3 regions of the Shewanella bicestrii genome follow, and region 3 is predicted to be linked to each of the others. Evidence: predicted binding sites of a transcription regulator. Region 3 holds the regulator's gene; each other region holds the start of a gene.
The links. Region 3 encodes sigma-54, which starts transcription at its own class of promoters, with help from an activator protein. Its sites were predicted from a motif close to GTTGGCACGNNNNTNGNNT; they were not measured.
Positions count from the first base shown of each region.

Region 1 (3,282 bases), 690 kb from region 3:
TGATGATTCGGCTGTGGCTCGTAAACAGATTATTCGCGCGTTGGAATCATTAAACTTACAAATTGATACGGCAAAAGATGGCCGCGAAGCATTGGACAAGTTAAAGGCGATTGCTAGTGAAATGAACAATGTCGCGGAAGAGATCCCATTAATTATTTCCGATATCGAAATGCCTGAAATGGATGGTTATACCTTAACGGCAGAAATCCGCGACGATCCAAAGCTCAAGCATATTAAGGTCGTTTTACATACCTCACTCAGCGGCGTGTTCAACCAGGCCATGGTGCAAAAAGTAGGCGCCAACGACTTTATCGCGAAATTCAATCCTGATGAATTAGCGGCAGCAGTGAACAAGCATTTAAGTTTGTAGTGAAAGTGTGGGTTAGTGCCTAGTAGCGCTTTACGCTATAATCTAGCCCTTATTACATGATTGTTGGCACTTATTTGGGTGCTTGCTATAGGATCTAGGACGTGAATGTGCCTGACAAATCACTCGCTGAAGCCGAATATAATCAATTTAGGTTGTTCCTAGAACAACACAGCGGCATCGTACTGGGGGAAAATAAACAATACCTAGTACGTAGCCGTCTTGCTCCTTTGATGGGCAAATATAATCTGCCTTCGTTATCCGATGTGGTAAAACATTCGATGAAGCCCACGGAGCGAGCCTTACGGGCAGAAGTGATCGACGCCATGACTACCAATGAAACCTTATGGTTTCGTGACCGTTATCCGTTTGAGTTGCTCAATAATGTGTTGTTACCTGAATACAGTAAGTTGGGGCGTCCATTAAAAATATGGTCCGCTGCCTGCTCGTCTGGCCAAGAGCCTTATTCGTTGGCAATGACTATCTTAGAATATCAACAGAAGAAGCCGGGAGCTTTGCCGGGCGGCGCCTCGATCCAAGCAACCGATCTTTCGCCTTCGATGTTGGAACGTTGCAAAAATGCCGAATACGATAGTTTGGCGCTAGCGCGTGGTTTATCCGAGGAACGTAAGCGCCAGTTTTTTGATGCTTTGCCCTCTGGCAACATGCGAGTTAAGGATAACGTTAAGCGTTTAGTCAATTTTCGCGCCCATAACTTACTTGAGAGTTACACCTTACTCGGCAAGTTCGACATTATCTTCTGTCGAAATGTGCTGATCTATTTTGCCCCAGAGGCAAAAGCAAAAATTTTGCGGCAATTCGCTGCCGCATTAAATCCGAAGGGCATACTTTTTCTCGGCGCGTCAGAATCCATTGCGGGCCTGACAGATGAGTTTGACATGGTGCGTTGCAACCCTGGTATCTATTACCAGAAAAAGACTTAATGTTATGATATTAAATAAAAATTACCGACATTAGTCGGTAATTTTTTACCCCACCAAACCCCATTTCTACACATTTCTGATAGTTTCTGTTTTTTGGCACATGAATTGCTTTGTTCCCGTGAGTGACACGATGGAGGCAATTTTATGGCGATTAATTTTGATAAGGCACTGGGTGTTCACCAATTCACGTTGGGGATCCGTGCTGAGCGGGCTGAAGTGATTTCAAGCAATATCGCAAATGCTGATACGCCACATTATAAAGCCCGTGACGTCGATTTTTCTGCCGCCTTAAATATTGCGAAAACCCAGCAACAGCAACGCAATAGCCTTGAGATGACAGGCGATGAGCAGCATTTTGGCCTCGCACAGTTAACGGGACAATACGTGAAGTTCCGTGTGCCAAATCAGCCAGATACTGGAGATGGCAATACAGTGGATATTCAACAGGAACAGTCGGCATTTATGCAAAATGCGCTCGAATATCAAATGTCTCTGGGATTTTTGGACAGTAAGTTTAGCGGCATGAAAAAAGCGCTGAGAGGGGATTAATCATGAGTTTATTTAATATCTTCGATGTTGCGGGGTCTGGCATGTCAGCCCAGTCTCTGCGGCTAAATACTACCGCGAGTAACATTGCTAACGCAGATTCAGTCTCCAGCAGTGTAGATAAAACTTACCGTTCTCGTCATCCCATTTTTGAAGCCGAAATGGCCAAGGCGCAGAGTCAGCAACAAGCTTCCCAAGGTGTCACGGTGAAAGGCATAGTCGAGAGTGATAAGCCCCTATTAAAAGAGTATTCGCCGGATCATCCGATGGCGGATGCTGATGGCTTTATTTACAAACCAAATGTGAATGTCATGGAAGAAATGGCTGACATGATTTCAGCTTCTCGCTCATATCAGATGAATGTTCAAGTGGCTGAGGCGGCAAAATCTATGCTGCAACAAACACTTGGGATGGGTAAATAATATGCGTTATTTAGGAGGTACGTTGTGAGCCTCATTAACCAACTGAGTCAAACCTCATCGCAGCTGACTCAAACAAACACTCAATCGAATACGGTATCAACCAATAACACCAAGACGTCGACTAATTCTACCGGCAATCCATTTTTGGATGGATTACGTTTGCCGACTAGTTCTGCTGTTCCAGAGGCTAAGAGTCAGCAGCTCACTCAAGAGGATTTTTTCTCATTACTCAGCCAGCAGTTATCGATGCAGGATCCCTTTAAGCCCGTTGATAACGACCAGATGATTGCACAGATGGCATCTTTTTCTACTGTCGATGGCATTTCTAAGTTAAATGATCAAATCGTTAATTTAAACAGTGTGATGACATCAAGCCAAGCTTTGCAAGCATCGGGATTAGTTGGGCGAAAAGTGCTGTTACCGACAGATACGGGTTATATCTCTGCAGAAAGCCCAGGCTTAAATGGTGTGATCAGTACTTCCGAGAAAATTCCCGTCATTAATGTTCGAATCGAAGATGATAAAGGGCAAGTCGTTAGAACATTTACTGTTGATGGTAGTAAGGGTGGTAACACTGATGTCAAGTGGGATGGTTTGAATGATAAAGGAGAACCCGTTGCTGCAGGTAATTACTCGATTAAAGCATCGGGTTTGGTGAATGATAAATCACAAGCGTTAGCTGTATCGACCTATGCGCATGTTACCAGTGTTTCTTTAGGTACTGCAGCGACTGGCGCCATTTTGAATCTCAAGGGTGGAATGGCCTTTAAGCTGTCGGATGTACTTGCGATTAGTGAAGTTTAATCGTTATCAAGATTGTAAATGGACATCACACTTGTCCATCATTGAATTGAGCAAATGTAGAGGTGAATTATGTCGTTTAACATTGCATTGAGTGGCATTTCTGCTGCGCAGAAAGATTTGAACACTACGGCGAACAATATCGCGAATGCTAACACCATTGGCTTTAAAGAGTCGCGTGCTGAATTTGCGGATGTTTACG
Region 1 is NZ_CP022358.1:3,281,341-3,284,622, reverse strand. Features, by position in the region: gene CF168_RS14290 (chemotaxis protein CheV) at 1-370, shown strand, start outside; gene CF168_RS14285 (CheR family methyltransferase) at 472-1,311, shown strand; gene flgB (flagellar basal body rod protein FlgB) at 1,456-1,860, shown strand; gene flgC (flagellar basal body rod protein FlgC) at 1,863-2,279, shown strand; gene flgD (flagellar hook assembly protein FlgD) at 2,304-3,083, shown strand; gene flgE (flagellar hook protein FlgE) at 3,153-3,282, shown strand, end outside.
Region 1: a site for sigma-54 is predicted at 1,404-1,422, ahead of flgB (flagellar basal body rod protein FlgB). Genes of this name have one in related genera too.

Region 2 (3,282 bases), 600 kb from region 3:
GGCGGTGGTCATATCGAGTGGGAAGGTATTATTGCTACCCAAACTATCGGTAAGTGCACCGAGGAAGATGTTGCTGCAGTGAAGGCATTCTGGGCGGGTCAAAAAGTGACTCAACTCGAAGTTAGCGATCTGTACGATATCTGGTGGAGTTAATGCCAGAACAGGCGTTATTAGAGGAAGTGGTCGACAAAGTTCGACCCTTGCTCGGCCAAGGAAAGGTTGCTAATTACATCCCTGCGCTCGCCAATGTTGATGCTGGTAAATTGGGCATTGCCGTGACCACAATCGACGGTGAAACCATAGGCGCAGGCGATTACCTTGAGCCATTTTCAATTCAAAGTATTTCTAAAGTTTTCAGCTTAACCTTAGCGCTAACTTTATATGAAGAAACCGAAATTTGGAGCCGCGTCGGCAAAGAACCCTCGGGACACTCCTTCAATTCATTAGTCCAAGTTGAACTCGAGCGGGGTAAACCTCGCAATCCCTTTATTAATGCTGGCGCATTAGTCATCGCTGACTTATTACAGAGCCGTTTAGGGGCACCTAAGCATCGGATGTTGGAATTGGTCAGGGCGCTGAGCCAAAACGATAAAGTCTGTTTCGATAAGCAAGTCGCGGATTCTGAATATCAGCACAGTGCACGTAATGCGGCCATCGCTTATCTGATGAAATCCTTCGGCAATTTTCAAGGCGATGTCGATACAGTGCTGCGCACTTATTTTCATTATTGCGCCTTAAAAATGAATTGCGCCGACCTATCGCGGGCGATGCTGTATTTAGCCAATCGCGGTAAAACCTTAGATGGCACTGAGCTTATTTCGCAGGTGCAGACTCGGCAGTTAAATGCCCTGTTAGCAACCTCAGGCTTGTACGACGGCGCCGGTGAGTTTGCCTATCGTGTTGGTATGCCGGGTAAAAGCGGTGTCGGTGGCGGCATTATTGCGGTGATCCCTGGGGAACTCTCGGTCTGCGTTTGGTCACCCGAATTAGATAATCAAGGTAACTCCCTCGCGGGGACGGCGATGCTTGAGCATCTTAGCCAGCGCCTCGGACGTTCAATCTTCTGATTTAACTCTTCTATTAGCACTGTTAGGCTAACTATTAGTGAAATTCACTAATCTGCTATCGGTGCTAATTTTTATAACTCCATACTAATCATATTGTTACAAAGTTGGCATGTCTTCTGCTATTCGTCTTTTAGCATGTTAGCTTAGTCGAATCCCTCAGATTAAAGGATGAACAACAATGAAGATAAATACGCTATTAACTGGAGTGGCATTATCGGGCGTTATTTTAGGCGCTTCAGGCTGGCAATCAGCACAAGCGAAAACCGAGCCGCAAATTGATGAGCGCTGTGAGGTTTCCCTTAATTATGATGTGAGAGTCGAGCCTAAAAAATTAGTGATGAGCGAGAAGGGCGCCGAGAAGTATCGCATCGAGGTCGACAAGTTATATGTTGAAGGCAAACAGGTCACCTTAACCGACAAACAGAAAAAGCTCGTGAGCCAATATGCCGATGAGGTATCGACTCAGGTTCCTGAAGTCATTGAATTAGTGAATGAAGCGGTTGCACTGGCCTCTCAAGCTGTGAGTATGGCATTAACGCCACTGATGGGTGATGCCGCAGGCGCCAAGTTTGATGAGATGATGGCGGGCGTGCAGAAGCGTGTCGATACCGTAGCCTACAAGCAAGGCGATAGTTTTTACCTTGGCGCGACCGAAGAGTCGATGCAAAACACCTTTAACGATGAATTTGAACGGGAAATGGAGCAAATCGTGCAAAACTCCATTGGCACTCTGATGATGAATATCGGCGGCCAAATTCTTGCCGGCGACGGTGAATCCTTCGAAGCCAAGATGGACGCATTCTCACAAAAAATGGATAGATTAGGCGACGATATTGAGCAGCAAATTGAGTCCCAGTCTAAGGGGATTGAAGCGAAAGCCGACCGTTTGTGTGACCGTTTTGAAAACCTGCTCGTGCTTGAAAATCAACTGCGTAAAGAAGTGCCTGAGTTAGCACCCTATGTGTTGACGCAAAACACGCACCGTGAATTACGTGAATAATGCTCGCAAGGGTAGTTAAGGCCTAAACGGGTTTGAACCAGGTAAAGTCGACCTAACTGACACTATCAATGCCGTGATATAAATGAAAAAGCCCCAGTACGTTAAGTGTCTGGGGCTTTTTCTTGATTCATTTTAGCCAAACGGATTGATATTAATCTGATTGCTTGCGGCTATTTACTATGGAATATTACATTCTAAAGACTAATGTTTGGTATACTCTTAAAATATAATGAAAAGCTGGCAATTCAGTCAGATAGAACACTCTACTTTAGCGGACTTTTTCGGGCTAAATCTCTACAACTAACCCAATTGCTGTGAGATATTAAGGCATTGAGGGATGCTTTGAGGCATTTGTGCTGCATTCCTATGCTATTCCGAAAGTTAATATCACTGTCGAAACTGCTTAAGGCGACTTTCCATGTTAGAACTGTTAGAACCTATTGCGATTTTTACTCATGTGGCCAGAGCTGGTAGTTTTAGTGCCGCCGCAAGAAGGCTTGGGATCTCTAAATCTAAGGTCAGTACGCAGGTCGCCGATCTCGAGCATAGACTCGGTGTTCAACTGATCCAGCGTACCACCCGAAGCTTAAGTCTGACTGAAGCTGGACATTTGTTATATCTGCAAGGTGAAGAGTTGCTCCGCGATGCCGAACAGGCCATTGCTAGCGTGCATAACTTAAACGATGCCACCCGCGGCGTGTTAAAGGTGGGGATTTCCCAGTCCTTTGGCGCTATGCATATCATTCCCGCACTGCCATCATTTATGGCAAAACACCCTGAGCTAGAGCTGCAAGTCAGCTTATTAGATCATAAGGTGGATGTGGTCAGCGAAGGTTTAGACCTATTGTTGACTATGTCTGAGCAGCTTCCTCTCGGTATGGTGGCGCGCCCTTTGATGAAGTGTCAGTTCCTCCTCGTTGCCTCCCCCGATTACATTGCGAAACATGGCGAACCGTCGCGCCCTGAACAATTGGTCGACCATAACTGCTTGGTGTATCAAGGCGAGTGGCATGAGCACAGCATGTGGCAGTTTAAAAAGGGCGATGATTACTGTGAGATAGGTGTCTCTGGTAACTTTAGAGTGGATAACGCTCCTGCTTTAAAATCAGCCGCAATCAGTGGCTTAGGGGTTGTATATCTTGCCAGCTACTTGATGGAAGATGAAATCGCTAAGGGCACCTTAGTGCCGCTGCTGAGGGATTGGCAACTGACTCA
Region 2 is NZ_CP022358.1:3,375,380-3,378,661, reverse strand. Features, by position in the region: gene CF168_RS14725 (YggL family protein) at 1-153, shown strand, start outside; gene glsB (glutaminase B) at 153-1,067, shown strand; gene CF168_RS14715 (YggN family protein) at 1,246-2,067, shown strand; gene CF168_RS14710 (LysR family transcriptional regulator) at 2,486-3,282, shown strand, end outside.
Region 2: a site for sigma-54 is predicted at 1,171-1,189, ahead of CF168_RS14715 (YggN family protein). Genes of this name have one in related genera too.

Region 3 (3,282 bases):
CATATCTTTATCGACGATGATGATTTAACCGCCGATCCCATGCACCTGCGCGCCCGTAAAGGCATTGGTTACCTGCCACAGGAAGCCAGTATCTTTCGCAAGCTGACCGTGCACGACAATATCATGGCGGTACTGCAAACCCGTAAAGAGCTCAATCGCGATCAACGCGAAGAAGAGCTGGAACATCTGCTCGAAGAGTTCCATATCACCCATATTCGCGATAGCCAAGGCATGTCGTTATCGGGCGGTGAACGTCGCCGTGTCGAAATTGCCCGCGCCTTAGCGGCCAATCCTAAGTTTATTCTGCTCGATGAACCCTTCGCCGGTGTCGACCCGATTTCGGTTATCGATATCAAGAAAATCATCGAACAACTCAAGAGCCGAGGCCTTGGGGTACTGATCACAGACCACAATGTGCGCGAGACCTTAGACGTCTGTGAACATGCCTACATTGTTAGTCACGGAAACCTGATTGCCGAAGGAACTCCCGCAGAGATCTTAGACAATCAGCAAGTTAGGGCTGTGTACTTAGGTGAACAATTCAGGCTATAGTTACTGAAACAGAGCCAATTAGCCTTGAATTTTGGCTTATAAGCGCCATCAATATGATAACAAGCGGCCTAAATTCAAAATAATAACGTAGGGATCAGCGGTAACATGAAAGCGTCACTCCAGCTCAAACTGGGTCAACAGTTAACCATGACGCCACAACTCCAACAGGCCATTCGTCTGTTGCAATTGTCGTCATTGGAACTGCAGCAAGAGATCCAGCAAGCCTTAGACTCTAATCCTCTTCTCGAGCTGGAAGAGGAGCAATTCGACGCGCCTACCGAACGTAAGCAAGATATCGCCGATACCGACTTTAGCGAAACAACGGCCCTGCCACAGGAACAAGACAATTCCACCGTGGACATTGCCGAGTCGTTGACCAAAGAATCCCTGCCCGAAGAACTGCCCATGGATACTACCTGGGATGAAGTCTTTACCGCCTCGCCAAACTCAGGTTCTGGCGCCAGCCGTGAAGATGACATGCCCTTCCAAGGGGAAACCAGTGAAGGCCTGTACGAGCATTTAGAATGGCAGAAAAACCTCACGCCCTTCTCTGAAACCGATTTAGCCATCGCCACCGCGATTATTGATGCCATCGACGATCAAGGTTATCTCACTCAAAGTACTGAAGATATCCTCGAGGCCATGGGCAATCCTGAGATAGAACTGGATGAAGTCGAAGCAGTACTTAAGCGTATTCAACACTTCGATCCCGTTGGTGTCGCCGCAAGGGATTTAAGCGAATGTCTGCTTATCCAACTCTCCCATTTTTCGCCGGATACCCCACACCTCGAAAACGCCCGCATGTTGATCAAAGATCATTTAGATCTGATCGCTGCCCGCGACTTTAGGTTGTTGATGCGTAAGACCAAACTTAAAGAGGACGAGTTAAGGGACAGCATAGCGCTGATCCAAACCTTAAACCCTCGCCCCGGTTTGCTCATCACCCCTGTTGATGAAGAATATGTCATCCCCGATGTATCGGTATCGAAGAAAAACGGTCGCTGGGTGGTCGAGTTAAATCCAGATTACATGCCAAAAATCAATGTTAATCAGCAATATGCAGCCATGGCGCGTAGCACCAAAAGCCAAGCCGATAGCCAATTTATCCGCGGGCATCTGCAAGAAGCCAAGTGGTTTATCAAAAGCCTTGAAAGCCGTAACGAAACACTGCTCAAGGTGGCAAACTGCATAGTGCAATATCAACAGGGCTTCTTCGAATACGGTGAAGAAGCCATGAAACCTATGGTCCTGAACGATATCGCCGAGGCGGTAGAGATGCATGAGTCCACCATTTCACGGGTGACGACACAAAAATACATGCATACCCCAAAGGGACTTTTTGAACTAAAATATTTCTTCTCAAGCCACGTCGGGACTGATGATGGCGGTGAGTGCTCATCCACGGCAATCAGAGCCTTCATTAAGAAACTGGTTGCAGCGGAAAACCAGAAAAAACCATTAAGCGACAGCAAGATGGCACAGCTTCTGGCAGAACAGGGAATTAACGTTGCGCGCAGAACCATTGCGAAGTACCGAGAAGCGATGCTTATTCCCCCTTCCAATCAGCGTAAAAGTTTATAGCCTAAAGTGGAAATCGGAGGACGTTTATATGCAAATAAACCTGAGTGGACACCATATCGAGATTACTGAATCGTTACGGGCTTATGTTGAGGAAAAGTTTTCAAAACTTGAACGTCATTTCGAACAGATCAATAATGTGCACGTTGTGCTCAATGTTGAGAAAATGCAACAAATTGCCGAAGCGAGAATCAACCTCACCGGTGGTGAAGTCTTCGCGACTTCAGAGCATGCAGATATGTATGCTGCCATAGACGTCCTGATCGACAAGCTTGATCGTCAGGTTATTAAACACAAAGAGAAGTTAACAAAACACTAGCAATGGAACTTCGTACCATACTGCGGCCGGAATGCACGACCTGCGCCACTCCGGGCAGTAAGAAAAAGGTACTGGAACTTATCAGCGACTTAGCCGCTGCCCAGTACCCCACCCTCTCATCTCAAGAGATCTTCGAAAGCCTAGTGGCGCGCGAAAAGATGGGGAGCACAGGTATAGGTAACGGCATCGCCATTCCACATGGCCGATTAACCGATATAACACAACCCATAGCCATATTGGTGAAATGTGAGGAGCCGATAGCCTTTGATGCTATCGATAAACAACCTGTCGACATTTTATTTGCGCTGCTGGTGCCTGCTGACCAATGTCAACAGCACTTAAGCACTTTGTCCTGCATGGCTGAAAAGCTCAGCGACAAACAAATATTGAAGCAATTGCGCAAGACGCATGATGAAACGGAACTCTATCAGGTAATCACTGGATGAAACTGGTCATAGTGTCAGGGCGCTCAGGCTCAGGCAAATCGGTCGCACTAAGAGTGCTTGAAGATCTCGGCTATTATTGTGTCGATAATCTTCCGTTGCCGCTGATTGGCAGCTTACTCGAACAGCTCAAGGGCAGTAACGATCTCGTCGCCATCAGCGTTGACGTACGTAACCTGCCGGAGCAAGACAAGGTACTCGTCAAACAGCTCGCAAGCCTGCCAGAGGGCACTGAACTTACCAGCTTCTTCTTAAATTCCAGCGATAAAGTACTGTTAAAGCGCTACAGCGAGACTCGGCGCTTACATCCCTTATCTAAGAGCCGAGTATCACTGCAAGAAGCCATCAAACTTGAAGGCAAATTGCTCGAGCCCCTGTCACAGCAGATGG
Region 3 is NZ_CP022358.1:3,972,834-3,976,115, forward strand. Features, by position in the region: gene lptB (LPS export ABC transporter ATP-binding protein) at 1-552, shown strand, start outside; gene CF168_RS17435 (RNA polymerase factor sigma-54) at 658-2,133, shown strand; gene hpf (ribosome hibernation promoting factor) at 2,162-2,449, shown strand; gene ptsN (PTS IIA-like nitrogen regulatory protein PtsN) at 2,452-2,895, shown strand; gene rapZ (RNase adapter RapZ) at 2,892-3,282, shown strand, end outside.